Regions from separate parts of the Bradyrhizobium ottawaense genome, predicted to be linked through region 4. Evidence: riboswitches for the same ligand, from Rfam matches in the RefSeq annotation. Region 4 holds a riboswitch; each other region holds the start of a gene.
The links. A riboswitch is a leader RNA that binds a small molecule or an ion and turns the genes downstream of it on or off. The one in region 4 is predicted to bind cobalamin.
Positions count from the first base shown of each region.

Region 1: it holds a riboswitch for cobalamin, as region 4 does, so the genes downstream of both, metE (5-methyltetrahydropteroyltriglutamate--homocysteine S-methyltransferase) here and CIT37_RS26695 (DUF1636 family protein) in region 4, are expected to answer to the same signal.
Region 2: it holds a riboswitch for cobalamin, as region 4 does, so the genes downstream of both, CIT37_RS19855 (TonB-dependent receptor) here and CIT37_RS26695 (DUF1636 family protein) in region 4, are expected to answer to the same signal.
Region 3: it holds a riboswitch for cobalamin, as region 4 does, so the genes downstream of both, CIT37_RS35385 (hypothetical protein) here and CIT37_RS26695 (DUF1636 family protein) in region 4, are expected to answer to the same signal.

Region 1 covers NZ_CP029425.2:7,015,241-7,022,959, forward strand. Annotated here, with positions in the region: gene metE (5-methyltetrahydropteroyltriglutamate--homocysteine S-methyltransferase) at 1,385-3,730, opposite strand; cobalamin riboswitch at 3,832-4,033, opposite strand; gene CIT37_RS33055 (nodulate formation efficiency C protein) at 5,042-5,767, shown strand; gene CIT37_RS33060 (hypothetical protein) at 6,322-6,672, shown strand; gene CIT37_RS33065 (thermonuclease family protein) at 6,893-7,609, shown strand; gene CIT37_RS33070 (carbonic anhydrase) at 7,618-7,719, shown strand, end outside.
Region 2 covers NZ_CP029425.2:4,145,358-4,153,076, forward strand. Annotated here, with positions in the region: gene CIT37_RS19830 (transglycosylase SLT domain-containing protein) at 1-1,302, opposite strand, end outside; gene CIT37_RS19835 (adenylate/guanylate cyclase domain-containing protein) at 1,620-3,356, shown strand; gene CIT37_RS19840 (hypothetical protein) at 3,366-3,656, shown strand; gene CIT37_RS19845 (hypothetical protein) at 3,795-4,004, shown strand; gene CIT37_RS19850 (hypothetical protein) at 4,117-4,380, shown strand; cobalamin riboswitch at 4,424-4,637, shown strand; gene CIT37_RS19855 (TonB-dependent receptor) at 4,752-6,980, shown strand; gene CIT37_RS19860 (hypothetical protein) at 7,044-7,625, shown strand.
Region 3 covers NZ_CP029425.2:7,560,577-7,568,295, reverse strand. Annotated here, with positions in the region: partial or broken gene CIT37_RS35415 (IS6 family transposase) at 1-799, shown strand, start outside; gene CIT37_RS35410 (glycoside hydrolase family 12 protein) at 1,088-1,894, shown strand; partial or broken gene CIT37_RS35405 (IS21 family transposase) at 1,976-2,154, shown strand; partial or broken gene CIT37_RS35400 (hypothetical protein) at 2,218-2,289, shown strand; partial or broken gene CIT37_RS35395 (IS110 family transposase) at 2,350-2,640, shown strand; gene CIT37_RS35390 (class I SAM-dependent methyltransferase) at 2,834-4,249, shown strand; gene CIT37_RS35385 (hypothetical protein) at 4,651-5,097, opposite strand; cobalamin riboswitch at 5,474-5,675, opposite strand; gene CIT37_RS35380 (transposase) at 5,913-6,035, opposite strand; gene CIT37_RS35375 (hypothetical protein) at 6,436-7,533, shown strand; gene CIT37_RS35370 (P-loop NTPase fold protein) at 7,454-7,719, shown strand, end outside.
Region 4 covers NZ_CP029425.2:5,580,004-5,587,722, reverse strand. Annotated here, with positions in the region: gene cbiB (adenosylcobinamide-phosphate synthase CbiB) at 61-1,002, shown strand; gene cobD (threonine-phosphate decarboxylase CobD) at 1,014-1,979, shown strand; gene CIT37_RS26705 (cobyric acid synthase) at 1,968-3,416, opposite strand; gene cobO (cob(I)yrinic acid a,c-diamide adenosyltransferase) at 3,422-4,057, opposite strand; cobalamin riboswitch at 4,098-4,317, shown strand; gene CIT37_RS26695 (DUF1636 family protein) at 4,412-4,786, shown strand; gene cobW (cobalamin biosynthesis protein CobW) at 4,783-5,817, shown strand; gene cobN (cobaltochelatase subunit CobN) at 5,817-7,719, shown strand, end outside.

The DNA of each region.
Region 1 (7,719 bases), 1.4 Mb from region 4:
TAGTAAGGTCAGACGCACGGCAGACAGAAATGCTTGACGCCCATGATGCTTTCATGCCCGGGTACCCGCGGCCGTTCCTAGGACTGCTGCCAGACGCAGCCGCAGCCGCGCGGCGAGCCAATGACCGGCCACATGATAAATTGCGCCGACTTGCGATGGCATCTACTTTATCGGCCTGCGGGACGGCCCTGCTATGCGCTCAGAGCGAAGCTACGCCCATCTAAATGCGCGCGTGAGGAAGGCCACCCACACACAACCAACACGATGACGCCGGAGGACAAGGAGATGTGTCTCACCAACAAAGGACGTGACATGACAGACGGCCGGACCATTTACCCTGCCCGGGCCGGATTACTGGAGCTGCAGTCCAGTAAAACTGGTGCAGCACATCTACAAATATCAATGGCCGAGGCCTTGAGCTGATCCAAATCAATTCGACAAAAGCTCAGATGTCGTTTCCTGGCGCAGATCCAAATATTTCAGTTCGCGAGCGGATCATGTTCCGTCACAACAGCGCAAAGCCGATATCCCTCCGCCGCGGCTGACGCGATCGAGACGCGGGTCGTCCGAACGATATCGGCGTCGGCCTGTCCGCGCAGAACCCAAGCGATGTGCGCAGTGTTAACAAGGTATCTGAATTTGTCACCCCGCAGCTATGAACACCGGCCAGGATCTAATGATCTGACATGGGAGCAGCTTGGAAAGGCGCCGCCCTTCGATCAGGATCTGGAGATTGCCGTGATCGAGGGTAATTCAATTCACCGGGTGGTCTTTCCTTGCCGCCGGATCTTCGGCGGATGGATCAACGCGAATACCGGAGAGCAAATCGCGGTGCGGCCGACGCATTGGCGTATGTGGCCCGGATAGCGCCGTTATCCCAAATGGATTGGTGTGAGTTGGGGTACGGACTGCCTTCGCCGTCCTCTCTTCTGAAACTATCTCGTGGATCGAATGAGGGAGCCTGACGGCATCTCCGAGCGGACCGAATCCGCGCCGAGTGCCTTGCGGTGTCCGTCAAGCATTAGTTTTCTCATTGCTGTCGCGGCCGTTGCCAACGTGCCCATGAGCGACAAATCTCGGCGTAAATTTCCAAATCTCAACCTATACGGCCGCGTACCACGGCATGATTAGCTGCAATACACTTCTGCTTACATGGGTTGCAGATTTTCGGCGAATGTTGTCGCCGTGATCGAGCAGCCGGCAATTCTACCCCGGCCAACGAAACTAGCGCAACGCGTCACCGTCTTTTCTCCGAGACCGTACCTTCCCCGGTCCACGAAGTGGACCGGGCATCATGTCGGCGGCAATGGTAGCCTCGATATTGTGGAAAGCGCAAATCACCACAACCGAATTAGCTTTGTTGAGAACAGACCGGAGCTCGGGATCAACCGATTTGCGGATCGGATGCAGCGCGCAGTTCGCGCGCGGCAGCGACCATGTTGGTGAGCGCCGGCCGAACCTCCTCCCATTTGCGCGTTTTTAGGCCGCAGTCCGGATTGACCCAAAGCTGCGAATCCTGCAAACGCGTCCGAGCTAGCACCATCAGCTCCTTCATTTCGCCCGTCTCGGGGACGCGTGGAGAGTGAATGTCGTACACGCCCGGTCCGATTTGATTTGGATATTCGTACTTCCTGAACGCATCCAGTAGCTCCATTTTCGATCGCGACGTCTCGATTGAAATGACATCCGCATCCATTGCAGCGATCGCACCGATGATGTCGTTAAACTCTGAGTAGCACATATGTGTATGGATTTGCGTTTGATCGGTAACGCCCGATGAGCAGAGGCGGAAGCAATCTCCGGCCCAATCGAGATATGCCTTCCAGTCCGACCGGCGCAATGGCAATCCTTCGCGGAGTGCAGCTTCGTCGATCTGTATTATGGCTGCACCGGCATTCTCGAGATCGCGGACTTCATCGCGCATCGCGAGCGCAAGCTGACGGCAGACCTCGCTTCTAGGAATATCATCGCGAACAAACGACCAGTTCAGGATCGTCACCGGTCCGGTCAACATCGCCTTCATCGGCTTACCAGTTAGTGATTGCGCGTAGCGCCACCATTCCACGGTGATCGGCTTCGGCCGCACTACATCGCCAAACAGGATCGGGGGCCTAACGCAGCGCGAACCATAGGACTGAACCCATCCGTTCCTTGTAAATGCGAAGCCGGCGAGTTGCTCGCTGAAGTACTGCACCATGTCATTACGCTCGAATTCGCCATGCACGAGGACGTCAAGACCGATGTCCTCCTGCCAACGTACGGCGCGGGCTATCTCCTCTTTGAGGAACCTGTCGTATTGCTCCTCGCTCATCGCACCTCGCGCATGCGCCGCGCGAGCATTTCGCACCGCTGCGGTCTGCGGAAACGATCCTATCGTCGTGGTAGGAAAAGCCGGCAGTCCAAAGCGTTCCCTTTGGATCTCGGAACGACGGGCAAACGGGGTGGCGCGCTGGCGCATCGTCTGATCGATCGCCCTCATTCGGACAGCGACGTTGGCATTATGGATCTTCGGCGAGGTCCGGCGGGCAGTCGCGGCGCATTCCGACTCGGCAAGAGCTAGCCCAACATTCTGGTCGCCTGCGAGTACCCGCGCCAGGATCGCAAGCTCACGCATCTTCTGAACCGAGAAAGCAAGCCAGCTCTTGACGTCGGACGCGAGCCCGGTCTCGAGTTCAACATCGACCGGCACGTGAAGCAGCGAGCAGGACGGAGCGAGCTGTACACGGTGCCTGCCAAGCTTCGCAATCGAGGGCTTCAGCCGCTGACGGAGCGACGGCAAGTTCGACCGCCACACATTGCGGCCGTCGATGACACCGAGCGACATGACGAGATCACTTCGGCCGTCAGCAATGATCTGATCCAATAGTTCTGGCGCTCGAACCAAATCGACGTGCAGACCGGAAATTGGCAGGCTCAAGGCAGTATCCAGATTGTCGCCTAGGGCGCCGAAATAGCTCGCAAGCATGATCTTGATAGCGGGTCCCTCCTTTGCGAACCGGTTATAGGCGTGCAGCAACGATTGTCGCGCCGCCTCATCCAGATCAAGGACCAGGCAGGGCTCATCAAACTGAACCCAACTTGCCCCTCGTTTGGCTAATTCATGCAGAAGGTCGATATAGACAGGTATCAGATCATCGAGGAGAGAGAGGGGCTGGAACGCGCTATCGGTACTCTTGCCGAGCTTTAAAAATGTGACCGGCCCGATCAGGACAGGGCGGGTCTGAAAGCCAAGAGCCCTGGCTTCCTCATACTCTTCGACGGGTTTGCGAGAGCACAGTCTGAACGCCTGTCCCCGGTAAAACTCGGGAACCATGTAGTGGTAGTTGGTATCGAACCACTTGGTCATTTCCTGCGCGGGCACGCCAGATCCCCGCGTACTCTGGTCGCAACTCGCATCCTGATCGCCGCATTGCGATCCGCGGGCCATGGCGAAGTACGTCTGGAGCGAAACGGATTCTCCGCTCGAGGCGTAGATCTCCGGGATGGCGCCAACCATGACACTTGTATCAAGCACCTGATCATACAGCGAGAAGTCGTTTGACGGAATGATCGTGACGCCGAGCGATTTTTGACGAGCCCAGTTCGCTGCGCGTAGGCCGGATGCGTCTTCGTACAACTGCTGTTCACTAATCTTTCCAGACCAGTAGCTTTCTAGAGCGAGCTTGAGCTCACGCCTTGGGCCGATGCGTGGCGTTCCGAGCGTAGCAACTGGAAGAGAGAGAGGAGACATCGCGTTAACCCCTGTTGGGGACAAAGGCCATGGCGGACGCAGGCAGGAGAAGTCGCGCGTGCGACGGCTGCTTGGCGTACCACCGAGACACCCCGCCCGTGGACCAATATATTGTCGGGGCCGGTCTCCTGGCTTGCTGGTCATCGCTGCTGTCCGGCCTTCCCGAAGCCGTGCAGGCTTCAGTGACATCGTTGGACAGCGGCTCGCCACTTACAGTTGCGGGGGCAGCGCCGGCATTTGCACCGGCTTCCCTCTTAGCTCCGGATCAATGGGAACCGGAGAACCTCGACGACTTGGATTATCGGCACGAGAACTCTTCCGTCAACCTCTCAGATTATGTGCAAGCTAATCTGCGACATCTGCTAGCCGAATGACCGTGCATCTCTGTGACTTACCACCATCCAGAAACATTCTCTAATCAGAGATGTCATAATCAGACATATCCTTCTCAGATACCGGAATAGCATCCGGAGCTGCCTTGAGGCGGAGCCGCACGCTAGATCGATGAAAGGGACAGAAGCAGCCTTCCGGCGGGAGTACCGACGTTTCTATCAGAATGCTTTCGATGCGGCCTTGCGATTTCCAGAGTTTCGCCCAGCACCTCGGCTAGCCAGCTATTCTCTCAACTAAAGGATCTGCAGCGAATAGGCCAAGGCACGTGGCGGAATTTAGCAACATACGAGGCGAGGGGTTGATTTGCGTGCCACCCAGACTTCAAAGCCGGGATCAAGCCGGCTTGGTGCCGCTGGCAATCATGCAGCTCGAACGCCGGCGGCACGATAGCGAACCACACAGCTCAATAGCGGCAAACGCACTTCCGTCCATCAGGCATCCGGCATCGAGGCGTTCAACTCTTCTGCTAAATATCCGGTGCGGGACAAGGATGCACAAGCTGCGGCGGATACACTGAATAGGAACACCGAAAACGTGCAAAGGTCAGAAAGTCGACAAGAGCGACACAAACTCTGTGAAAATTTCCGCCTATTGCCTGGCACGAAGAATGCAGACCCTCGGCATGCCCAGTCTCCTCCTGCTGGGCAGGTCCAGCTCAGCCAACTGACGCAGTCGCTGTCGGGGAAGTTAGCTGCGCATGACATACAGGGAGCGCCTGATCGCGCGGGACAGCCAGCGGGTGCCACGTCGCATCCCGTAAACTTCTTGCGATGGCTCATAGCAGGTTCGAGGTTGCCTGCTTTACAAGATGTTTGGATGAAACGCGATAGGCCGAGGGTTATGAAGAGAATGTCTGGAAGACCCGCGCTATGGCTTTGCTTGGTCGGATTTTTAATCTGCCTCGCCTGGCCGGCTGCCATGAGCAATAATATTCGGGCCAGCGACAGCCCCCTTGTCGAACGATTGAAGTCAACTTGGCGAGCGCAAGATGGTGAGACGATAGAACAAATTATCTCCAATGTCTCGAAGGTGGCACAGTTCGTGCCTCAAATGTGGGGCGTTATTGAACTTGGCCAAAACGACTTTATTTTCGTTTCGTGGACCAGACACCGGGACAACAAATCGGACGAACAGTACGTTATCACCTGGAAGATCGCCCTCGACGGCACGTTTGAACTTGCGTCGACTTATGCGAAGCCGATGGAATTGGGCTGGCGCGCCCTGGCGCTCTCCCTGATCGCCAGTGAAGTCGCAGATGGCGAAAGGGACGCAAATCTTCGCTTTCTGCATGATCCGGCCAACTTCAACTTCGTGGCCACCCCGCAAGGCCGGCTCGGCGATCTTCTGCGGCAGGGCCGCTGTACTATCATTGAACCAGTTGGAGTGGACTACTTACCGAAGCGGAATGGCAAACCGGCCGAGACGGGTGACGTGTGGCGCGTTCTGCTCTTGGTGAATTGTAGTATCCAAGGACCACGTTATTTTGCACACAACGGGGTCATCACTTTCGAAAAGAGAGAAGGACAGGATTGGGAGCCACAATCCTCCTTTGCCAAGCGCATCGCGAAATTTGCCCCTGGCTCCTGGTTCCAACGCACCGAGCCAAATGAAGAGGAAGACTTAGGAGAGCGAAGGCCCGAGTAAACTGCCGCAGAGCAACATCGCGCCGCAGTTCCTCCATGGCCCAGTGCCTCGGACCGACTGCAAGACATACGCGCTCGGCACTTGCTTTGTTTTAGCTTCCGCAACGGTCCGGGTGCCTTTCTCGCAGCAGTCCGGCCCGTCGCAAGAAGGTCGGCCGCGCGATTGCGTTTGTTCCGCCTAGTGTCAGCGGCGCGCACGAGCTTGCGAGATGTGGTTTTCCCGCCTTCACTCCAGCCGGTGTGAGGACACCACTGTGCGTGAGTATAGCAACGTCGAAGGCACCAGGAACTGGGTGTGAGACGAAACCGGCGAGGAAGTTACCGGGAGACGTTCACCGGTAGCGACCCGGCATACCGCTGAGCGCTTGCGCATTTCCGAGCGCGCAGGCCGGGAAGCTCAGGGGCCGTACGCAAGAAAACGTCGAGGACCAGACTGGCTCGACCCTAGCTTAGCTGGCACCCATTCGTCTGCATGTCATCGATCCAGATTTCGAAGCATGGAAAACGCCTGTTTAACTCTGCTCCACCTGCCCAGGTCGACATCAACGATCAATCTTGCCGGGCGTAAGAAGGTTAAGTTATGCGCGGGCGTCTACCCTGAACTCCATTGCGTCTTCTTCTAAATCGGCCAGAGAAAGCCAGACCGATCTTTTTCACATCTTTTCGTGTGAAGTGCGAAATTTCATTGCAGAACCGTTGGCAGCGGCCATTTTGCCGATGGAAACCGTCGCCAACCAGACCAAGGTTGATGCTCCACGCCTGACTCCAGCGCGAGCCAGCGCTTCATCGTCGGCCACTTTTTTTTGCAAAGACAACGTTCCGGGGTTCGGGTTTGTTCAGCATCGCCAGTTCGGCGCCGCCCGCGAGGATCTCCCCTCAGGTGGAGAGAGTAAAGCGCGGTCCTAGTGAGAGAGCCGCTGATGCTCGAAGAATAGCGCCGCACGCCCCAAAGAAATCACTTGATCCTTACGCAGCGTCAGGCCGTAGGTTCGCGTTCCGGCGAAGCCCTCATAAAGCGCGTCGGAAATGCCGGCGGAATAACGGACGTAACGCTGTCAAGCAGTCGAATGTATCGGCACCGTGTCGTGCGTGAAACGTGGATCAGGAGCGAAAGGTTGTTGTCGGGATGAAGAACCGCGGAATTATGTTCGCATTGCTCGCTCTCGTCACATCTCCGGTCTGCGCCGCGACGTTCAGCGGTGCTCCGCGCATCCTCGACGGCAATACGATCGAGATCGACAAAACCAACGTTCGGCTCTCAGGCATCGAAGCTCCTGAGACGGACCAGATTTGTCTCGACGTCGAGGGCCGGAAATGGGCCTGCGGCGTAGCTGCTCGCGACGAGCTTATCAAGCATTCAAATGGGCGAACCTGGGATTGTCATACCCAGAGAGTCGATGAGTACAGACGAGCCCTCGGTAACTGCTTCATCGAAGGCGAGAATGTGAACGTCTGGATGGTACGCTCGGGCTGGGCACTATCGACTGCTCCATCTCACGCTGTCTATGAGTTGGCGGCAAGCACAGCCCATACGGGACTGTGGTCGGGAGCGTTCATCGCTCCCTGGGACTGGCCTCGCCGCAATAAGGGCACGATTATCGTCGGCGCGTGGTCGGTTCCGATCGACGCGCAGGAAGTACTGCTCGGATCCGTCCTGCTGTCGGAACCGCCGTCCCCCGAGTGCCTGATAAAAGGCACTGTCGAGCGCAGCGGCGAGCGGATCTATCACCTGCCAGGGCAAGCCAGCTACGAACTAATCGACATGACGAAGAAGCGTAGCGAACGCTGGTTTTGTAGCGAAGCGGAAGCCGAAGCCACCGGGTGGCGTAAGGCCGTGCGTTGAGGCGACACATGCATGCAGCCAATTCTCCAAATATGTACCATTTAACCAGGACCGCGCGTTCGCGCCGTTCGCTGTTGTTGTTTGCTGCGTCGACAGTTTTCCTGCGATTC
Region 2 (7,719 bases), 1.4 Mb from region 4:
CGCGGCCGCCCGGTAGCTCATGCGCGCATCGGCCGTCGCCCCCATCGCCTCGGCGGCACGGCCGCGCCAGTAATGGGCGCGCGACAGCGCGATCGGATTGGCCGAGCCTTCGTCGATGGCGGCGAAGTGCACCATCGCCGCCTGGGGATCGCCGAGGAAGCGCAGCGCGATCCAGCCGCACATGAAATGATAGTCGACGCGGTAGACTTCCTTCTCGGGCACCGCGGCGGTGCGCACCACGTCATACGCCGTCTTGAACTTGCCCTGGTCGAGCAGCTTGCGCGCGAGCAGGCGACGCTCGCGCCACCAGGCGTCGGTGTCCTGCGCGGCCATGGTGTCGGGCGCGGCGGCCAGGATCACCTCGGCGGCGTCGTCGATGCGGTCCTTCTGGAGGTGCCATTGGGCGCGGCACAGCACATAGCCGAGATCGCGGCGCGCTTCAGTCGGTACGTCCTCGAGATCATCCTTGGCCTTGCTGGCCTTGCCGGTGACGGCGGCGCAAGCCTTGACGATCGCCAGCGCATCCTCGCCGAGCCGTTTTGCCGCGCGCCGCGCACCGGCATAGTCCTTGGCGCCGAGCCGCTTGTCCATGCGGGCGCGATGATCCTCGGAGTTGAGCAGATCGCGGAACGCTTCGTAGGAATCCTCCTCGCTCCGCTCGGACAATTCGTCAGTGCGCCAGGCCTCGCGCACGAGCCGGGTAGCCCTGTCGACGTCGCCTTCAGCGAGCAGCACGCGGGCGAGGGCGAACTTGCCCTTGGCGCTGGTCGGGCGGTCCATGGTGAATTTGTGCACGGTGGCCGCGTCGGCCTTCTCCTGCCACAGCCGCGCCTCGGCGCGGCGGCGGAGCAGGGCGCTGCTCGGCCAACCCGGATTGGCGGCAAGGAAGGCGGCATAACGCTTGAAATTCGCCGTGCTCTCGGAATGGCGCAGCATGAACCAGTCGGCGAGCTTCTGACCGGCGGGATCAGTGATGCGGTCGCGCGCCGCGCTCGCGTCATCCGTCTTGCCCTTGCGCGCGAGGTCGATCGCATCCTTCAGCGCGGCGAGGTCGCCGGTGAGGGGCGGGGCGGCCGGTTTCTCTGATGGCTCGTCGCCGGTCTTCTTCGACTTGCGCTTGGCCTCGGCATGCTTGCCGTGACGGGACTTGGCCACGGTATGTCGCTGCTTGCCGGCTTTCGCCTCATGCGACTTTTTCGGCGCAGACGATTTGTGGCTGCTCTTCGCCGCCAGCTCGGTGGGGAGGAGGGCCATTGCGGCCACGGCAACGAGACACGCGAGCGAGCGTAGGCACTGGTTCATCCCATGGTCCCCCTGCGAAACCACTACAAACCAAGGTCCGCGACGACATGCGGCTTGAGAATCAACGACATCGAGAACAATGCCACGGCATCGTTTCGCATTCCTCACGCTGTCGCAACAATGCGGCAAAATACGGATGTGACGAGGGAACTTCCGCTGGGGGGCAGTTCCTTTAACCTTTGTTAACGATCCGGGCTCGCGCGACGACCGGCCATGGTCCTGGGCGCCAGGAGGAACCAGATTGCGCGTGTTCCCGCAGCAAGATCCGGTGTATGGAGTTCCCTTGCTCCGTCCCTTTGGCCTTTGTCCCTGCAGCTATGCCGATTTTCAACCAGTCGATCAGGCGCAAGATCGTCGGTATCGCCCTCGGATTGATCGTCCTGATGCTGGTCACCTCGATCCTGTCGATGGTGATGTCGAGCCAGGTCGGCGTCCTGCTCGACGAGCTGACCAACCGCTACATCCCGGCCTATGGCGATCTCGCGCGCGTCAACATCCGCTCGCTGGAGCGATCGGTGGCGCTGCGGCGGATGATCATGACGAAGATGCAGGCGTCCTCGGACGAGGAGGCCTATGCGGCGCGCCTTCGCGAGTTCGAGGACGCCGACCGCAAGATCGAGGAGGAGGCCGAGCGCGCGCGCAAGCTGATCAACGCGATCATAGACGACCCTCGCACGCCGTCCGACAACGCCGCGCTGGCACGGATCGAGACCCGCATCGAGACCGCCGTCGGCGAGCTGCGCCGCGATCAGAAGGAGAGCCACGCGAAACTCCTCAACCAGATCGACGCACAGCAGATGGCGGAAGCGCGGATCACGCTCGAGCATATCGACGCGCTGCGCGACCAGTTCAACCAGAAGATCGATGCGATCCGGGCCGACATGCTCAAGCAGGTCTTCGCCAGCACGTCGCAGGTGATCGGCCATCAGCACCAAGCGATCATCGTCTCTGGCATCGTGACGTTGCTCGCGGCGATCGTCGGCTTTGCCTTTGCGCTCCTGGTGTCCAGCGGCATCACGCGCCCGGTGCGGCTGCTGCTCGCCGGCACCCGCGAGGTCGAGGCCGGCCGCTTCGACAAGACCATCACCGTCTCCACGCAGGACGAGATCGGCGAGCTCGCCGCGGCTTTCAACCGCATGACCGAGCAGCTCAGGCACAACGAGCGCATCCGCGAGACCTTTGGCCGCTACATCGATCCCAAGGTGGTGCAGGGGCTGATCGACCGGCCCGAGGTCGCGATCGACGGCGAGCGCCGGGTCATGACCATCATGTTCTGCGACATGAGCGGCTTCACCTCGATGAGCGAGGGCATGACCCCGCGCGGCCTCGTCAGGGTGATGAACCACTATTTCACGGTGATGTCCGGACCGATCAGGGGTAATCGCGGCATCATCGACAAATATATCGGCGACGCCATCATGTCCTATTGGGGCCCGCCCTTCATCGAGGAAGACGAGCAGGCGCTCCTGGCCGGCATCGCCGCAACCGAGATGGTCGACCAGGTGCCCGCGCTGCAGAAGCAGCTGCCCGACCTGCTCGGCATCCGCGCCATGCCGGCGCCGTGTGACCTGCGGATCGGCATCGCCACCGGCGAGGTCCTGACCGGCAGCATCGGCTCCGAGCTGATGATGAGCTTCACCGTGATGGGCGACGCCGTGAACCTGGCCTCGCGGCTGGAGGCCGTCAACAAGGTCTACGGAACCCGCATCCTGATCTCGCAGGCAACTGCTGACGCGATCGGAGCGCGGCTCGAATTGCGCGAGATCGATCGTCTGGCGGTCGCGGGCCAGAGCGCGCCGCAGCCGATCTTCGAGGTGATGGCGCGGGCGGGCGCACTCACCGGCGCGCAGGACAGCCTGCGCACGCATTATGCCGAAGCGCTCGCCGCCTATCGGGCCCGCCGCTTCGACGAGGCGCGCGCCGCCTTCAACGCCGCGCTCGAAGCCGTCCCCGGCGACGGCCCCTCGCGCACGATGCTCGGCCGCATCGCGCAGCTCGAGGCCAAGCCGCCGGAAGAGGGGTGGGACGGCGCCTGGCGGCTGGAGCAGAAATAGCCGTTTTTGTTGCGCCAGCTCGCCCTGTCGGAAAAAACGTTTCTGCTCGATAACGATGTTCGCCGTGACCTATTTCCCGGGCTTAGGTTGGATGTCCTTGAGGCGTTTGACGGGGACACGCCGATGACGGAACTTCAGGACAGGCTGGAACGGTTCGAGACGCTCACCGCCGAATGTGAGCTGATCGCCAAGCTCGCCACCGACAGCACCAAGCGCGAGTTCTATCTGAAACTCTCGGAGCAATACCGTCAGCTGGCGGTGGACATGCGGCAGGCGATCGCGACCAAGGCTGCTGCCTGACGCCGGCTGCAATCCGATCTTAAGGTTTGGCGCGCATCCTTGACCTCGCGAGCGATCGCTCGTGGTGGAAAGGCCGGGGTTCGCTGCAATGCAGCGCACCTCGCGAGTGTCATTTGCCATGCTTGACAGGGCAATCACATGCGCCTCGTTGCCGTGATCATATTCGCGCTCATGACGGCGGCCTGCGACCAGGAGCAGGATATCACCGGCTCGACGCCGACCTGCCCGATGCGGAACTACAGCTACAATCCCCGCGACATGAACCAGTGCGTCAATGCCTGCAAATCGTGCGATCGCGGCACCACGGTCACCTGCACGACCTCCTGCACCCTCAAGGGCGCGCGCTGAGCGCACCGCCTCTGCCTTGTAGGAATGCAACCCGTGGAATGGGCGGTGCCTGGGCACCGGAACGATTCACATGGGTCAATCATTGAAGCAAGTGGGCAGGACGCGGAGTCCGATGGAAATGGGTATGCTCGATCCCGGCCGGTTTCTGGTGTCGTGCTCGCATTGCGATGCCTGGCCGATGGCAGCCAACGTGAAGCGGTCGAGCTGGACGGCGTCCCCGCACGAGGTCCGCTTCGTCTGCACGCGTTGCCGGCGCGAGGAGACCGCGATCGTCTCGGCCTCCGGCGAATTGACCCCGATCAAGCGCGTCGATGTTCCGCCCCGCGATGTCGCTGTCGCCTGGGCCCAGGCGCAACGTGTGCGCGGGCGGACCTGAGCGGCCGGCACCCAACGGTCGATTGACTCGCGGGGCGAACGGCTCGTAAATGATCGGCGACGGTTCTCCTCATGGAGATCAAAAGGGAATGTGGTGCGGGATTGTCCCAACGCCGGGATTATCTCAACGCCACGGCTGCCCCCGCAACTGTAAGCGGTGAATCTTTCGTCTCATGCCACTGGGAAACTCGGTCCTGGGAAGGCGACGCAAGGTCACGACCCGCGAGCCAGGAGACCTGCCGTCAGCCGTGGTCACACGCGAAGATGTCGGTCGGGGAGTACAGACATTAGCTTCACCGGAGCAATCCATCGCTCTGCCGTGAAACCTCGTTCGCTGTGACGTGCCACTGACGTCATACCGAGGTTACCATTGTGTCCCGTCTCGTCTCTGCCGCCAGGCGCTTTGCCGCCGGCCTGCTCGCATCCGTTTCCCTGCATTCGCTCGATCCGTCCTCCGCCTTCGCCCAGCAGGCGCTTGCCGAGCAATTGCCGCCGATCGAGGTGACCAGGTCCGACGATCAGAACCGAACGCGCGCCAGGGCGATCGGCGATGGCGAGGCGGGGGTGAGGACGAATGTCGCGCCGGCAGGCAATGGCGCCGGCTCATCCGGCTCCGGCGGTGAGGCTGCCGCCGGCAGCGGCGGCATCGTCGGGGCCGCGACGACCGTCATCACGGCAGCCGATATCGCGCATTCGCCATCGCAGACGCTCGCCGAGATCATTGCGACGCAAACGCCGGGGGCCCAGATCACGACGTTCTATGGCGGCCAGATCGGCGCCAAGACCAGCGTGGACCTGCGTGGCTTCGGCGCCTTTGCCACTGCCAACACGCTGGTGCTGGTCAACGGCCGGCGGCTGAACGACGTCGACATGGCGCAGGTGGATCTCTCCACCATCCCGCTCAATTCCATCGAGCGCATCGAGGTGACGCGCGGCAATTCCGGCGCGGTGCTCTATGGCGACAACGCGGTCGGCGGTGTGATCAACATCGTCACCAAAAACGGCGTCGGCGGACCGCCCGTGACCGCGCGCATCGAGGCCGGCTTCGGCTCGTTCAACACCAGGCTCGGCAACGTGTCGACCTCGCTCAATTCCGGTCGGTGGTCGACCTCGTTCTACGGCAATACGGTCAGGACCGATGGCTATCGCGACAACAACCGCTATTCCCAGCAGAATGGCGTCGGCAATCTCAATTACACCACGCCAGGCCTGACTGCTTTTCTCACGGTTACCGGTGATAATCAGGAGCTGCGACTGCCGGGCGGCCGCACCGTCGATCCCTCGATCGGCCTCGACGAGCTCAGGGCCAACCGGCGAGGGACCAGCACGCTGTTCAACTACGCCAACCAGCAGGGTTTTGGCGCGACTGCGGGTTTCACCAAGACCCTGATCAGCGGCGTCGATCTCATCGTCGACGGCGGCGTGCGCGACAAGAAGCAGCAGAGTGCATTCTTTTCCAGCCCGACGCCGGTTCCGGCCTTCTTCTCGTCGACCTATGTCGGTTCCCATCTGACGACATGGTCGATCACGCCGCGGCTCAGCGTGAAGAGCCTGCTGCTCGGCATGCCGTCGCAGCTTCTGACTGGCATCGACTATTACGATGCGAGCTTTGAGCAGAACCGCGGCGCCGGGCAGGGGCTCGCCCCCTGGCACAATTACGACCTCAGGCAGCGGACCGTTGCGGGTTATTTCCAGCACACATTGGGAATCGCCCCCACGACAGACATCTCCTACGGCGCGCGGGTGCAGAACGTCAGTCTTGCGGCACGCGACAATTTCGACCCGGCAGCTCCGTTCAACGCCGACATCGGCGCGTTGCCGCTGACGAGCAACGAGACCCAATATGCGCTGCATCTCGGCGCCGAGCATCGTCTGAACGACCAGGTCTCGCTGTTCGGCCGCGTAGCGCGCGCGTTCCGCACGCCTGATGTCGACGAGCGCCTGTCCTCAGGGCCTTCGTTCGATCCCTTGACCTTCGCTGCGATCCCGCAAACGTTCCAGCTCAAGACCCAGACCTCGCAGGACATCGAGGGCGGTGTTCGCATCAAGGGCGGCGGGTTGCAGCTGCAGAGCAGTCTCTATCTGATGGATCTCACCAACGAGGTCCATTTCAATCCGGTCCTGTTCTACAACACAAATCTTGATCCGACCCGCCGCTACGGCTCTGAGACCAGTCTGTCCTATCGCGTCAACGACGCCCTGCTGCTGCGCTCCGGCGTGGCCTATACAAGTGCGGTCTTCCGCGAAGGCATCTGGGCCGGCAACGACGTGCCGCTGGTCTCGCGCTACACGGCGAGTGCGGGTGTCACCTGGAACATCTGGCAGAATTACGTGGTGCTCGATGCCACCGCGCGCTTCTGGAGCGAGCGTCGCATGGACAACGACCAGGCGGGCACCCAGAAGCCGATCCCCGCCAACGGCACGATCGATCTCAAGCTCAGCGGCCAGGTTGAGCGCTACTTCTGGTCCCTCAGCGTCAACAATGTGCTGAACGCGCTCTACTACGACTACGCCATCGCGAGCACCTTCACGGACGGCCGCTTCAGTGCCTATCCGCTGCCCGGCCGCACCTATCTGCTCAAGGCCGGCGCAACGTTCTGATTTTCGCCAGGGCCGTCACACGCCCTCAAACGGACTAGAATTCGAAGAGAAGGAGATTCAACCATGGCTCTCGGCATCCTGCCGTCTGGTGACGATCGCTTCCGGCTTCACCCGGTCGCGCCGCGCCTTGCGCCGATGTTCTGCTTTGCGCTGCTGACGGCGTCATGCGCGCTCGCAAGCTTTGCGTTCGCGTGCGCCACGCCGTTCGCGGCCTTCGCCGTCATTGCCGCGGCGATGCTGCCGCAGCGTCCGGCGCTGCTCGTCGTCACCGGCGCCTGGCTCGTCAACCAGATCATCGGTTTCGGCGTGCTGCATTATCCCGTTGATGCCAGCACGATTGCCTGGGGCTTTGTCATCGGCGCGGCTGCGCTTCTGGCGACCGCGGCCTCGTCGGTGGTGCTCGGCCTGCTGCCGCAGGGCCGCACGCCGTTGGCGCTGGCGATCACGCTCATCGCCGCCTACGGGATTTACGAGATCGCGCTGCTCGCCGCGACGCCGTTCCTCGGCGGCGAGGGCGCCTTCACCGCCGCCATCGTGACGCGCATCGCCCTGACCTGCGCCGTCTGGCTCGCCGGCCTCGTCGCCGTCTGCGAGATCGTCCGTCTGGTCGACCCGGCCGGACGCAAGCGTGCGATGTCGGCCTGAGCGGCCGCTCGTGGCCGTAGCCTGTGTCGCCCTCTGTCAATCCGCGTCGCTGAAAATATTCCACTTTACCGAAATTCGGTTTCGGCGTATGTGT
Region 3 (7,719 bases), 2.0 Mb from region 4:
ACCGTCAAATTAACGAATTGGAGCGGCGGAGGGGTAGACGACCGGCAGACCGCCCGGGACCCTCTTTATCGCCGCCATCGCACCGGAAGTGATCAGTTATCCCGTTTGGTTATATTTCCGGCTTCCCTTAAGCTTGCGGATGGTCGAGGAAATGCTGGCGGCGCGTGGCATTGGCGTGACCTATGAAACCGTGCGCCAGTGGGGACGGAAATTCGGCAAGCCGTTCTCCGATCGGATCCGCCAGCGCACTCCCCCTCGCGGTGACAAATGGCATCTGGACGAAGTCGTTATCTCGATCGCGGGCGAACAACATTGGCTCTGGCGCGCTGTCGACCAGAATGGCTTCGTTCCTGACGTCTTGATCCAGCGCCGAAGAAACTCGCGCGTTGCGCAGCGGCTCATGAAGAAGCTCTTGAAATCCGCCGGCACGCCGCCGCGCGTTATGATCACGGATAAGCTGCGTTCGTACGGCGCTGCGAGGGCGAAGATGGGCTTACACGTCGAACATCGCCAGCACAAAGCTCTCAACAATCGGGCCGAGAATTCTCATCAGCCGACGCGGCGACGCGAGCGGATCATGACGCGCTTCAAATCGTCCCGTCAGGCTCAACGGTTTCTGTCCGTTCACGATCAGGTCGCGAACCTTTTCCACATCCCCTATCCCGGCGCCGCCACCGCCGACTTCCGTCGTGCTTCGCGCGAGCGAGCCTTTGCGACTTGGCGCGAGATCTCCATGACAAGCGCTATCGCCGACTCTCGACCTCTGAGAATCGCCTCCTTCGGCTCGGCGGTCGATTAAGTTGACGATGCCCCCTGATGAGCCAGAGCCTCCCTTCTCGAAAAGCCTGATCAGTCTCAAATTGTCTGACGACGGACAATCGTTGCCACTGTCTCAGCCAGGCTGCTGTCATCCGAAAGACGGCAAATCCGGGCGCGGGTCCACCCTTCTTCCCGAGCTCGTCAGCTTCTCGAAAGCCAACCTTCCTAGCATTCAAGCCCGGTCTCTAGATGCCGATGCCGCCCATGCTGAACTAGGGGGCCCGCTAGTGGATCTGCAGGAGATTTTGTTATCAGAAAGGAGAGCTTTATGGATTCCAATCGGATAAGCGGTGCCGGCGCGCAAGGGTCTCCAACGGGTTACGTCCGGACACAGGAGGATCATGATCTATTTAGGCAGGCCGCGAATGAAGCCCGGTCATTATCATCTGCCGGGCCTGTGTCGGCACAGACGCCGATTTGGCGTTCGAGCGCTCCATACGGAAGCTTTTCACGCGATGGCTACTCTTGGAACAACGACGTATGGGGCCCGCACCCTGGGCCTCAGACGATTTCGGTGAGTGCAGCCAACCGGTGGAGCGTGTGGTCGAACCAGCCCAATACTCCTGGCATCAAGAGCTATCCGCACGTGGCTTTCAATATCGGGAAACCGCTCAGCTCAATCAACACTCTGAGCTCGAGCTTCAATCAGGAAGTTCCCACTGGCGGCGCCTGGGATGTCGCCTACGATATCTGGGACAGCTCAGACCGACATGAGATAATGCTCTGGACAAACTACACCGGAAACTCGGACGGGAGCGGCAACGTTAAGCCCATTTCATATCATTATGCCCCTTCCGGTGCGGCGATTCCGGTCTACAGCAATGTCAATGTAGGCGGGGCGACTTGGAACGTGTTTGAAGGCGAAGGCTCCGATGGTCACAAGGTCATCTCATTGCTGCGCACTTCGAAGACCAACAGCGGGACAGTGGACATCAAGAGTATCCTGCAGTGGATCAAGTCGAAGGGGTACTTTGGCGACATAAACGTCGGTAGCGTCCAATACGGCGTCGAGATTACCTCGTCCCCGGGGGGAAAGAACTTCAATTTCAACAACTGGTCCGTGACTTCGAAGTGAAGTCCGCGCGGGCGGTAAGGTGAGCTGCGCTATGCCAATGAGCCACGCTGACTGACGGCCTTGGCTTGCCGCTCACATCCCGACCGCCACGATCCCGGCCTCAACCGAACCTATGCCGAGATGGCAAGCCATTACGGCACGGCCATCTCGCAGCCCGGCCGCGGCGCCCAAAAGATAAGGCAAAGGTCGAAGTTGCGGTGCAAGTCGCGCAGCGATGGATTTTGGCGCGGCTGCGCAACCAACGCTTCTTTTCGTTGGCGTGACCTGCCACTGAGCATTTCCTCCAGAAGGATTCAGAGTCCGCCCCGAAGAAGGACGGACAGATGAAGCGAGCAAGGTTCACGGAAGAGCAGATTATCGCAGTGTCGAAGGCGCATGAGGCCGGGGCGAAGACGGCCGACCTAGCTCGCAAGCACGGGGTCTCCGAAGCGACGATCTACAATTGGAAGGCCAGCTCGCAATGGTTGGCACGCAAGATCGCCGCGATGGGGCATACCGTCCGCATTATTCCGGCTCAATTCGTCAAGCCTTATGTAAAGTCCAACAAAAGTGACATCATCGATGCCGCAGCGATCGCGGAAGCAGTGACGCGACCAACAATGCGCTTCGTCGAAATACGGTCGCCCGAACACATTGACCTGCAAGCGCTGCATCGTGTTCGCGATAGGATGATTTCGCAACGGACGTGCCTCATAAATCAGATGCGCGCTTTTTGCCTTGAATATGGGATCGCTACTCGACTCGGGAAGCGTCCGAGGGAGGGTGTTTCCTCCCTTCGGCCATCACCTTATCCGTTGACCGTCGGCTACTTTTCTGACTCAATCAAGCCGTTTATGGACCGGTCTTAACAACCTCGGGGGCGGCATGGATTCGATCCTTCGCGTTCTGATGCCCTTCTTCGGGCCGAAGAACTATTCTGAGATGCTCTAGAAGAACGCTTTGGCGGATTTCTGGCTGACCTTAGCCTGCTCGTTCCTGGTGAGGTACGATCCTTGGATTAACGGTCTTTTCTTGCGAGTTGAGCATCTGCCCGGCGTCAAGGAATTCGCCACGGCTATTAAAGCTCCTGAGGTGAACGTGGGCGGCTTCGCGCTTGCTTTGCTGGTGCTCATCTTCAGCAGGGTCACCCGATTCCATGATCGGATTTCGGACATATTTAAGATCAGGGCGAGGTTCGACCGCGCTAACATCCTTCTCCCTCTGGCTGTCATGTCGGGTGCGCAGATGTCGGCCCGTCAGGTGGCAAATCTCAAACGCGACCGCCATCCCCTCGTGAGAGCGACGTTCTACAAATACGCGTCCAGCCGAAGCGAACATCCGCTCGTCGACAAGCACGACATCGAAAGCGCATTGGAGGCTTGGCACATATTGGGTTGCCTTGGAGTGGCTCTTCATACTCACAGGCTTCGCGGTCTTATCCGCCTTCGCCAGGGCAGCTTGGTTTCTGATCATTTTTTGGACCGCCTCGATGGCCGCGCTTCTATTTATGCATCTTCGGTATGGATTGCTGGAACGAAGGGCGGATCCCCAGATCCAACAGATAGCCGGGAATGCCGAGGCAAGTGCAGGCAACCGCCAAGCATTCACAGAGGCGGCCATCTGATGTGGTACAAGATCGGGAAGGATATCATCGTCCGGAGCGAAAACGCAGCCAAGCCGGAAACACAGAGTTGGGCCTATCTTAAGAAGCTGATCTCGCGTCTCGAGCCAATTCATTCCAGCTTCGACTTTGGCTGCGGCAAACTGCGTTACGAACGGGCAATAGCCAAAACCACCGGCGAACTTGCGTTGGTGGATTCGGAAGTGCAGCTTTCAAGGGGTCAAATGATCCGCGGTCGTTCGACCACCATCCGCGATTACGTCGGCAAATCAAATCACGTCCACGCCCTCACCGTGGGTCAGTTTGCCTCCCATGACCGGAGATACGACCGCGGCTTCTGCATAAACGTTCTTTCTGTGATCCCATCGGCAAGCGTGAGACTTGGCATCGTTCAACTGATGAGAGCTAAGCTAAAGCCAAACGGCACTTGCTTGTTTGTGACGCTCTATCGCAATTCTGATTTTACAAGGATGCAGAATCTCCCGAATTGTCAACCATACGGCAACGGCTTCCTCATGGACTCGCTTAGGGGCCATTCCTTCTACGGCCTCATCCCGCCGGACGATCTCGCCGGATTGGTTAAGCGTGCAGGCTTCTCGGTCGAGTCGATCGTGCTGGATGAAGGCTCCGCATACCTGTGGGCCCGAACTCCGGACGGGCGACCTGGACCGATCAATTTCGAAATCCGTGAAACTGCGGAGAACTTTCAGATTCGATCTCAGCCAAGCGTGAGCAACCGCAGCTCGGCAAGGTAGACCAGGCCGGCAGAGACGGCGCTTGGATCCTGAGCAGCAGCCGCGGGGGCTCAAGTCACATCGACGACCTGTCCCGCTTAGGTTCGTCTGCTTCCGATAGTCGGCGATCTGCTGTCTGTAGTGGCCGATGCTCGGCGCATCCGGAGCCACGTCGCTCTTCCAATCGACGACCGCGTCGATGGCGCCGGCCTCGTCGAACGCGATCGCGTCAACCTGTCCGGAGAGCAGGACCTTGCCGCCTTCGTGAGTCTGGCTTCCGAACAACGGGAGCTCGGGGGCGAGACGCGGTCGCGGCGTCACGACGTCCGGAAGAGCGAGCGTCCGCAGCACCGTGGCGGTCAGTTCGACGGCGCTGATGCCCATCTTCGGATCCTCCGCCGGTTCGTGCCCCATCTGCCGGATCAGTTCCGCAGCCCGCGTTTCAAGTCCGCCCTGGCGTCGCAGGCTTCTCCGGTCAGCACCTCCTCGATTAGCTTGTGAAGGATGGTGCCACGCGTCGAACTTCTGAGAACGGCAGCAGGCTCCGCAGCGCCGGTTTCCGGAATTTCCCCGCTTTCGATCTTCGCTTCTGGCTCGTCCACCTGATCAAGTTCGCTCCGGCTCGGGCGACGCCAGATCACGGTCTTGCGCACATCGAAGATAGCGGTCGCCTCGGCGGCGAAGGTCTCGCGGGTCTGCCCGTTCTCTAGCGGCGTGACGTTCCTTTCCTTCGCGGTGCCGACGTCGTTCGGGTTGATCGCCGGGAGACCAGCCAGGCCCAAATCGACGAGCTTTGCCCAGCACTTGTCCGACAGGTCGGCGGAGTGCCTAGGCAGGATCAGCAGGTCGCGCGCCCGGGTCGCGGCCACGTACCAGAGGCGTACGCGCTCGCGCCGCTGCTGCTGCCGCGGTGACGGTGTTGCCCCACGGATTGGCCGAGGAGACAATCACGGATTGAGCAGTTGCGGAGGCTGTGCGGACGCCGATCCCGCTGCGGCGATCGAGGCCAGCACGATTCCTAGCGTCAATGCTGACCCGGACAGCCAGCGCTGTTTGAGCAGGATTGAAGTTGACGCCGAAACTCGCGCCGGCACGGCTACTACGTTTGAAATGAAAACGGTGATGACCACGGGCGAAACAAAAAGCCGTCACGCACATTCGCCGTGAGCGGCAGCCGTTCGCCCCGAATGCGGCAGATCTCGATCGGCTTTGCAACGTCTTGGAGCACCCCGCCCCTGCGTCAGTCCATGACCACGACCGGCAGCAAGGTTTCCTGGCTCGCGGGTTGACGCCTCCGACCACCTTCCCAGGTTCGAACGAACGAACCCAATGGCCCAACTGTCGTCGGCTCGCCGCTTACAGTTGCGGGGGCAGCTTCGGCCTTGTCCGTGAGGACGCACCGTATTCCCTTGATACGCCTTTCGGCGCTACCGATAACCAGACTGAAGGCCCCTCATAACCGAGTCAAGCAAGGGGCGTGAATCGAGTGCTGAGTGACACAACATGTGACAGTTTAGCCCGTCCTATTCGTGAGAGTGCGTTTTTCTAGTCCGATTGATGTGGCCGCACATCTGCTCTGACGAGGCGCACAGGATTGCCTTCGGCTTTTCACCGCCTGACGACCCGTACTTTGCAACGCGCTTGAGGGATAAGTTGGGCGAACGGGGGGCGGACGCCCCGCCGGTCAAGGACTGAGCGGCAGCAGCGCGCCGGGCAAGCCGCGGATCAGGTCGGCTTCGGGACATGCCGCGGCGAACGCAAGGCGAATGCGGCTCGTGGTCTCGACCACACGGGCAGCGAGTTTCAAGAGACTCCGCCTCGACGGCATTTGCGATGTTCGTTTCGATCTTCTCTAGCAAGATCGACCTGATCTGAGGATCGAGGGGCGACTCCGACGTCGAAAGCCCAGCCAAATGTCCCAGCTCTTTGATGCGGCCGTGATGGCCGGCTCGGGTGCCGTTTACATGTCTCAACCGTTCGCACAGTGTATCGAAGCCGGCTTGTCCGCCTATGATCGCCCTGCCTGTCGTGCTGAGCATGTCCGGTGTTAGCCCTGCGAGGTACTTCACGCTGACCCTGAACCGCGCGTCGCGATCTGCAAGGCAGAACGCCATTGCGACGATGGCGTCGAACAGCGCGGAATTCGAGAGGTCATGGTACTCCGCGGGGAGAAGCTTGCGCGCAGCCTGCTTACGGCTAGGGTCAGGGTGAACGAGACCAACCACGAAGTCGAAGGCTTCTTCGTCGGGAATCTCGACGAGAGATTGCTCGAAATCGCGCAAGTCGACGGTCGGAAGGAGCAGATGCGCCAACAGCTTCAGGCCGAACGGCAGCAATTGCTCCAGCAACTTGCTGGATCGGCGGGAGATGTCCGGCGCGCGGAGGATGAGGCACGGCTGTTCGAAGCCATGTTCGCGCAATTCCAGGCCATCCGCGACTCTGGCCTGACCTGCTTTGGATGCGGCGAGGAATTGGCTGCTTTCGATCGCAAGCTGGCGGAAATCGGCAAAAATATCGAAGACGCCAAGCGGAATCGCGATCCCAAGCTCGTTGCCGATCTGGAGCGCCTAGCCGCGGAGGTCAAGACGGCAAACCGGCTCAAGACCGAGACACAGGATGCGTCGACCCGGGCACACAGCGCGAAAGACAGGGCCGAGGGCGCGTATGAAGACTACATGAAGAACAATCGTGAAGTCCTGGCGGTGGCACGTCGCGCCCGCGCGCGCCAGCTGCTGGACGGATTCCCGCAATCGAGGGAGATGAGCGACTACCGGTCGAAGGTGGCCGAAATGGCGGCTCAGTCCTTGTCGGACCGCATCGCTGGGCTGACGGCGGACCGTGAAAACCGTTCTACCAACCGGCGCTCCACCCTGATGAGGGAAATGACGGGCGCCGTGAACAAGCACGGGCAGGACTTCTATCTCGTGCCGCCGTTCACCGCCGAGGAGGCGACGCCGTCGGCCGTCGAGCAGTGGGCGGTCGCCGAAAAGGACCGATTGGATGGGCATGAATTGGTCCAGTACGCGGAGCAGTGTCGGAACGCTGAGACGGAGATGACCTCGGCATTCCGGGACGACCTTCTCCATCGGCTCGACGATGCCTTCACCGGCATCAAGTCCACCCTGAACGAGCTCAACCGCCACCTGAAGGACCGCCAGTTCCACGGGCGCGACTACTACTCGTTCAAGGCGCTCGAGGCCCCGACCCACGTCGCGCGCCGCCCTAATGGACGTCATTGCGGACAAGCTTGCGAACGAGGCCGAAAGCCGCGAGACAGCGCTCGAAAAGGTTGCCGCTCTTGCTAAGCGGGTGAAGTGGCTGCGGGTGGCGAAGCTCGCAACGACGTCGGCGGCTTCGATCTATTTCGGCGTTCCGCCGGTCGGGGCCGCCGGCGAGTTCTTCGAACTCGGCAGAAAGATGTGGAGCGAGGGCTTCGGGAAGAGCGATGCCGATGCGGCGAAGAAGGCCGTCGGCGATGCCGTCAAGGAAGG
Region 4 (7,719 bases):
CGGGCGGGGGCTTGCACTCTGCCTTCGCTTTGCGCAACAGGGGCGGGACAGGAGGCGTGTGTGGGCTTTGCGGGCGCGATGGTGGTGGCGATGGCGGTGGATGCCCTCCTGGGCTGGCCGTCTTGGCTGTTCGCGCGGATCGGTCATCCCGTGACCTGGCTGGGTCGGCTGATCGGTGCAATTGATCGCGGCTGGAATCGCGGGTCAGATCCGCCGGCGCTCCGCCGCGCTGCTGGTGTCGCCGGATCGCTCCTGGTGATCGCATTTTCCGTTGCGATCGGCTGCGCGCTTCAGGCCTTGCTTTCCTCGAGTTGGATCCAAATCGTGCTGGTCGGTATCCTGGCCTGGCCGCTGGTTGCGCTGCGCTCGCTGCATGATCACGTGGCCGCCGTCGCAAATCCATTGCTGGCTGGCGATATCGCCGCCGCGCGCGACGCGGTTTCGCGGATCGTCGGCCGCGATCCCGCAGCGCTCGATGAAGCCGGCATCGCGCGCGCGGCGATCGAGAGCCTTGCGGAAAATGCCTCCGACGGCATCGTGGCGCCGGTGTTCTGGGGCGCGTTGTTCGGCCTGCCGGGCATCCTCGGCTACAAGGCGATCAACACGCTGGACTCCATGATCGGCCATCGCAACGAGCGGCACGAGGCCTTCGGCTGGGCGGCGGCGCGCATCGACGATGTCGCCAATTTCATTCCGGCGCGGCTGACCGGATTTTTGTTCGTGCTGCTAGCGCCGCGGCGATCGGAGGCGTTGTCGTGCATGACGCGCGACGCACGGCGTCACCGCTCGCCCAATGCCGGCTGGCCGGAGGCGGCCATGGCGGGGGCGCTTGGCGTCCGGCTCAGCGGCCCCCGCATCTATCACGGCAGCGCGACCGACGAGCCTTGGCTCAACGAGGGCGCGCGCGATCCGCGCGCCGCTGATATCGCCGAGGCACTGACGGTCTACCGCCGCGCCATGGTGCTGCTCGCTGGCACCCTTGCGATCCTGGCTTTCGCATGAAAGAACGGGACATGCGCGAGCACGGTGGAAATCTGGATCTGGCACAGCAGCGTTTCGGCGGACGCGCGGAAGATTGGATCGATCTGTCGACAGGGATCAACCGGCTGCCTTATCCCGTCGGCGAGATCGATGCGCACTATTGGAATGCGCTGCCCTCGCAATCCGACATCAACGCCCTGCATCAGGCGGCGCAGCATGCCTATCGCACCAGCGCACCGATCGTTGCGATGGGCGGCGCGCAGGCTGCCATTCAATTGCTGCCGCGGCTGTTACGAACCGGCCGCGCCCGCATCCTCGGACCGACGTACAATGAATACGCAGGGGTTCTGTCGGCCGCAGGCTGGGATGTCCAGGAGGTCAGGGAACTCGACGCGCTGGCGGGCGCGGATCTTGCGGTGATCGTCAATCCCAACAACCCCGGCGGACAGCATCGTGCACCAAAGGATCTGCTCGCACTGCTGCCGCGCGTCGGCCGCCTCGTCATCGACGAGAGCTTCGTCGACGCCGTTTCGCAGCTGTCGCTTGCATCGGAAGCCGATCGACCGGGACTGCTGATCCTGCGCTCGTTCGGAAAGTTCTATGGCCTTGCCGGCCTGCGGCTCGGCTTCGCGATCGGCAATGCCGCCGACATTGGCAAGCTTGCGTCGATGTCGGGTCCATGGCCGGTTTCGGGAGCGGCGATCGCGATCGGCTGTCGCGCGCTGCGCGACGACGCCTGGGCTGAGACCACGTCAGCGCGACTTGCCCGGGACTGTGTTCGCCTCGATGCCATAGCGCAAGCGCAAGGCTGGATGCTGCTTGGGGGGACGCCGCTGTTCCGTCTCTACGAGACACCCGACGCGCTCGCCGCGCAAGACAGACTGGCACAAAGCCAGATCTGGTCGCGCGTCTTTGCGCAAAAGCCGACATGGCTTCGGCTCGGGCTTCCCGGCAGCGAAGCCGAATGGATGCGCCTTGCCGAGGTGCTAGCGCGCTAGCGCAAGCAGACCTTCGACGTCGAGATGCTTTTCGATGTGGTCGGCGAGCGCATCGAGCGCACTCTCGACCCGGGCGTGGTAGGGCTCGTTGCCAGCGGGAATGTCGAGCTTTGCGAGGTACGCCTTGCGGAAATCATCCGACGTGAACAGGCCGTGCAGGTAGCTGCCCTGCACGCGGCCATCGCGCGAGATCGCGCCTTCGGTCTCGCCGTTCAGTGTCGCAAACGGGCGCGCACGATCGGGCCCATCGGTACGGCCGATGTGAATTTCGTACGCCTCGATCGGCTGATCCGTAGCGGCATGCACAGCCGTAACCCGCGTCAGCGTCTTCTGCGGACTCATCACCGTGTCCACATCCAGCAGCCCGAGCCCCGCCGTGTCGCCCGCGGGACCTTCAATTCCCTGTGGGTCCGCGACGCTGCGTCCCAGCATCTGATAGCCGCCGCAGAGGCCGAGCACATAGCCACCCCTGCGGTGATGCGCGAGCAGATCGATGTCCCAGCCTTGCGCGCGCAGGAAGGCGAGATCGCCGCGGGTGGACTTTGAGCCGGGGATGATGACGAGGCGGACATCGCCGGGGATGGCTTCGCCGGGGCGTACCATCACGAGATCGACGCCCGGCTCGAGCTTGAGTGGATCGAGATCGTCGAAATTGGCGATCCGCGACAGCGCGAGGCAGGCGATCTTGCATTGGCCCGGCTTGCGCGCATCGCTGAGGCCCTGCGCATCCTCGGCCGGCAGCTCGCCGGCGCGGGCGAACCAGGGCAGCACGCCAAGGCCGCGCCACGCGGTCTTTTGCTCGATCAGCCTGTAGCCGTCGTCGAACAGGGTGGGATCGCCGCGGAACTTGTTGATGACAAAACCCCGGATTATCGCGGCATCGTCGGGGTCGATCACCGTCTTGATGCCGACGAGCTGGGCGATGACGCCGCCGCGGTCGATGTCGCCGATCAGCACGACCGGCACGTCGGCCTTGCGCGCAAAACCCATATTGGCGATGTCGGCCTTACGCAAATTCACCTCGGCCGGACTGCCGGCGCCTTCCACCAGCACTAGATCGGCGCGTGCCTTCAGCCGCTCAAAGCTCTCCAGCACCGCGCCCATCAGCGAGGGCTTCATCGCGGCGTAGTCACGCGCGCGCGCAGTCGCGATGCGCTTTCCGTGGACGATCACCTGCGCGCCGACATCGGTCTCGGGCTTGAGCAGCACGGGGTTCATGTCGGTGTGCGGTTCGACGCCTGCTGCCAGCGCCTGCAGCGCCTGGGCGCGGCCGATCTCGCCGCCATCGATGGTGACGGCGGCGTTGTTCGACATGTTCTGCGGCTTGAACGGCAGCACGCGCAGGCCGCGCCGCGTGAAGGCACGCGCAAGGCCTGCGACGATGAGCGACTTGCCCACGTCCGAGCCGGCCCCCTGGATCATCAATGCGCGCGCCATCGAACTCAGAACTCGACGCCGGCCTGCGCCTTGATGCCGGAGCGGAAGGGATGCTTGACCAGCGTCATCTCGGTGACGAGATCGGCGATCTCGATCAGCTCGTCCTTGGCGTTGCGCCCGGTGAGGACGACATGCGTCATCGGCGGCTTCGAGGTGGTCAGAAACTCGACGACCTCGGCGATGTCGAGATAGTCGTAGCGCAGCGCGATGTTGATCTCGTCGAGCACGACCATGCGCAAGCTCTCATCGAGGATCAGCTCCTTGGCCTTCTCCCAGCCGGCGCGCGCGGCGGCGATGTCGCGGGCGCGGTCCTGCGTCTCCCAGGTAAAACCTTCGCCCATGGCGTGGAACTGGCAGAGGTCGCCGAAATGGCCGGTGAGCAGGCGTCGCTCGCCGGTATCCCAGGCGCCCTTGATGAACTGCACGACCGCACAGGGGAAGCCATGGGCGACGCAGCGGACGATCATGCCGAAGGCCGAGGAGGACTTGCCCTTGCCGGCGCCGGTGTGGACGATGATGAGGCCCTTTTCGCCGCTCTTGGTCGCCATGATCTTGTCGCGGGCGGCCTTCTTCTTCGCCATTTTCGTGGCGTGGCGGGCGTCGGTTTCCTCGGCCGTTTTTGTATCCGGTTCAGGCGTCATCGGTCCCGGTCCTTCGGCTTGACAAGTGGCGGCCACCGGCAAATGGTGGCCCGGCGTTGGTTCCTGTCCTATGACAGGCGAAGAGGGAATGCGATAGGGTCCGAATCGGCAAGATTTGGGTCCAAAATGCAGCCGCCCCCGCGACCGTGACCGGAGAGATGCCCGAAGCCACTGATTCCCGCGGGAATCGGGAAGGCGGGGATCGAAGGGCAAAACCCTGCTCCGCAAGCCGGGAGACCTGCCAGCGCGGACGAGTTTTGGACCGGCGGACGGGGTGTTCCGCGACGGGGAAACGGGCCTTCTGAAGAATGGTCCGTGTGCCTCATCGCCTCCCGCTGTTATCTGGAAGAGGCGATGACCGTCACACTTCACGTCTGCATCACCTGCCGTGCCGGCGAGACGCCTGGCGAGGGCGAGGCGACGCCCGGCAAGCGCCTGCATGGGGCGATCCTCGACGCCGGCGTGCCCGAGGGCGTCAATGTGGTTCCCGTCGAATGCCTGTCGGCCTGCAATCAGGGCTGCTCGGTCGCGCTCAGCGCGCCCGGCCGCTGGTCGTATGTCTATGGCCGCCTGTCGGATGCGAATGCGCGGGATGTGGTCGCGGGCGCCGCGGCTTATGCGGCGGCGCCGGATGGTCTCGTGCCCTGGCGCAGCCGGCCGGAAATATTCCGCAAGCAATCGCTTGCCCGCATTCCCCCCATTGCCGTCGTGCCGGAGGCCGCCGAATGAACTCGCTCGCAAAAGTCCCTGTGACGGTGGTCACCGGTTTTCTCGGCTCCGGCAAGACGACGCTGATCCAGCATCTGCTCAGCAATGCCGGCGGCAAGAAGCTCGCGGTGCTCGTGAACGAGTTCGGCAGTGAGGGCGTCGACGGCGAGATATTGAAATCCTGCGCCGATGCCAATTGCCCGGAGGAGAACATCATCGAGCTCGCCAATGGCTGCATCTGCTGCACGGTCGCCGACGATTTCATCCCGACCATGGAAAAACTGCTGGCGCGGCCCGTGCGGCCCGATCACATCCTGATCGAGACCTCGGGCCTGGCGCTGCCGAAGCCGCTGCTGAAGGCGTTCGACTGGCCGGAGATCCGCTCGCGCATCACCGTCGACGGTGTGATCGCACTTGCCGATGCCGAGGCCGTCGCCGCCGGCCGCTTTGCGCCGGATCCTGATGCCGTCGAAGCGCAGCGGGCGGCAGACCAAAATCTCGATCACGAGACGCCGCTGTCGGAGGTGTTCGAGGATCAGATCGCCTGCGCCGATATCGTGCTGCTGACCAAGGCCGATCTTGCGGGCGCGGCGGGGCTTGAAGCGGCCAAGGCGGCGATTATTGCCGAGATGCCACGCCGCGTGCCGATGCTCCCCGTGACCGACGGCGCGATCGATGCGCGCGTCATCCTCGGTCTCGGCGCCGCCGCCGAGAACGATCTCGCCGCGCGCCCCTCGCATCATGACGGCGAGGAGGAGCACGAGCACGATGACTTCGCCTCCGTCGTGGTCGACCTTCCTGAAGTCGCCGACGTCGATGCGCTGGTCGCATCCGTCCAGAAGCTGGCACGCGAGCAGAACGTGCTGCGGGCCAAGGGTTACATCGCGGTCGCGGGCAAGCCGATGCGGTTGCTGCTGCAGGCCGTCGGCGAGCGCGTGCGCCACCAGTTCGACAAGCCGTGGGGTGCCGGTCACAGGCGGTCGAAGCTCGTCGTGATCGGCGAGCACGGCGATATCGACGAGGCCGCCATCAAGGCAGGACTAGGTATCTGATGCACGTCGTCTTCCGCGAGAGCCGCGGTCTGGAGGAGACCGCGACGCCAAGGGATATCGGCCAGGACCCGGCCGATCTCGTGGTGCTCTCGTATTCGGATTCGGATCTCGCGGCGTTCGCAGCCGGCTGGCGGCGTGGCCGCGAGAACCTGCCGACGCTGCGGCTCGCGAACCTTGCTGAGCTGCGTCATCCGCTGTCGGTCGACACCTATATCGAGCGCACGCTGTCGCAGGCGCGCGGCATTCTGGTGCGGTTGATCGGCGGGGAGTCCTACTGGCCGTATGGGCTTGCGGCCCTGCAACAGCTTGCGAAGGACCGTGGCATTGTGCTGGCCGTGCTACCGGCCGATGGCCGTGACGACACGCGGCTCGATGCATACTCGACCTTGCCGGTCTCGACGCTGCGCCGGCTCAAGGTGCTCTGCGACACCGGCGGCCCGGTCGCGGCGCAGGCCGCGATTGCACAGCTCGCGCTGGCCTCGGGCCTCTATGCCGGGCCAGTTATCGGCGAGACGACCGCGCCCGAGATGGGGTTCTACGATCCCGCGCGTGGTGTCATTGCTGCGCCGGTGGGCGGCGAGGGCAGGCCGCGCGCGCTGGTGACGTTCTATCGCTCCTATCTCACCGCTGCCGACACCGGCCCGGTCGATGCCCTGATCGCGACGTTGCGTCAGAAGGGATTTGACACTTGTGGCGCGTTCGTCACGTCGCTGAAGGCTGCGGGCGTTGCGGATTGGCTGCGCGCGTATCTTGCGCAAAATCCTCCGGCGGCGATCGTCAATGCAACGGCGTTCTCGGCCATGGGCGACGACGGCACGACACCATTCGACGCCGCATCCTGCCCGGTGTTTCAGGTCGCGCTCTCCACCGCGCGGCGCGAGGACTGGGTGGACTCGCTGCGCGGCCTGTCGCCCGGCGACCTTGCGATGCATGTGGTGCTGCCCGAGGTCGATGGCCGCCTGTTCGCGGGCGTGGTGAGCTTCAAATCGGCGGGGATGCGTGACCCCGATCTGCAATTTTCGCGTCTTGCGCACGGCGCCGATGAAGGGCGCGTGACGGCCGTCGCCGCGCGCGTCGCGGCTTGGCGGGGCCTCGCGGAGAAGCCAGCAGCCGAGAAGCGCATTGCGCTCGTGCTCTCCAATTATCCGGGCCGGCCGCATCAGATCGCGCATGCGGTCGGTCTCGATGCGCTGGCTTCGGTCGAGGCGCTGGTGTCGGATCTCGCGGAGGCCGGCTTCGATGTTGCGCCGGTCCACACCCTTGGCGAGACGCTGCTCAAGCGGCAACTGACCTGGGACGTTGCCGATTACCGCGCGGCGCTTTCGCGCCTGCCGCAAGTCTTGCAGGATGATCTCGCGCAAGCCTGGGGCGCGCCGGAGGATGATCCGAGCTGCCAGGACGGCGTGTTTCAATTCGCGGCCGTCGCTTGCGGCAAGTCGATCATCGCGGTTCAGCCGGAACGCGGCGATGCGACCACGCGCGATATTGATTATCACGATCTCGCCCGCACGCCGCGCCACGGTTATGTCGCGTTCTATCTCTGGCTCCGGCAGCAGGCCTGCGATGCCGTCGTGCATATGGGCGCACATGGCACGTTGGAATGGCTGCCCGGAAAATCCGTGGCGCTGTCATCGCACTGCTGGCCGGAAGCCCTGATCGGCGATCTCCCAATCATCTATCCCTTCATCGTCAACGATCCCGGCGAGGCCGCGCAGGCGAAACGGCGCATTGGCGCCGTCACCATCGGCCATCTGCCGCCGCCGCTGGAAACATCCTCGGTGCCGGAGGCCCTGCGCCGGCTCGAACGACTTCTCGACGAATATTCGACCGCTGATGGTCTCGATCCCGCGCGCCGCCAACGGCTGATTGCCGCGATCCGCGACGAGGCGCGCGTGGCAGGCC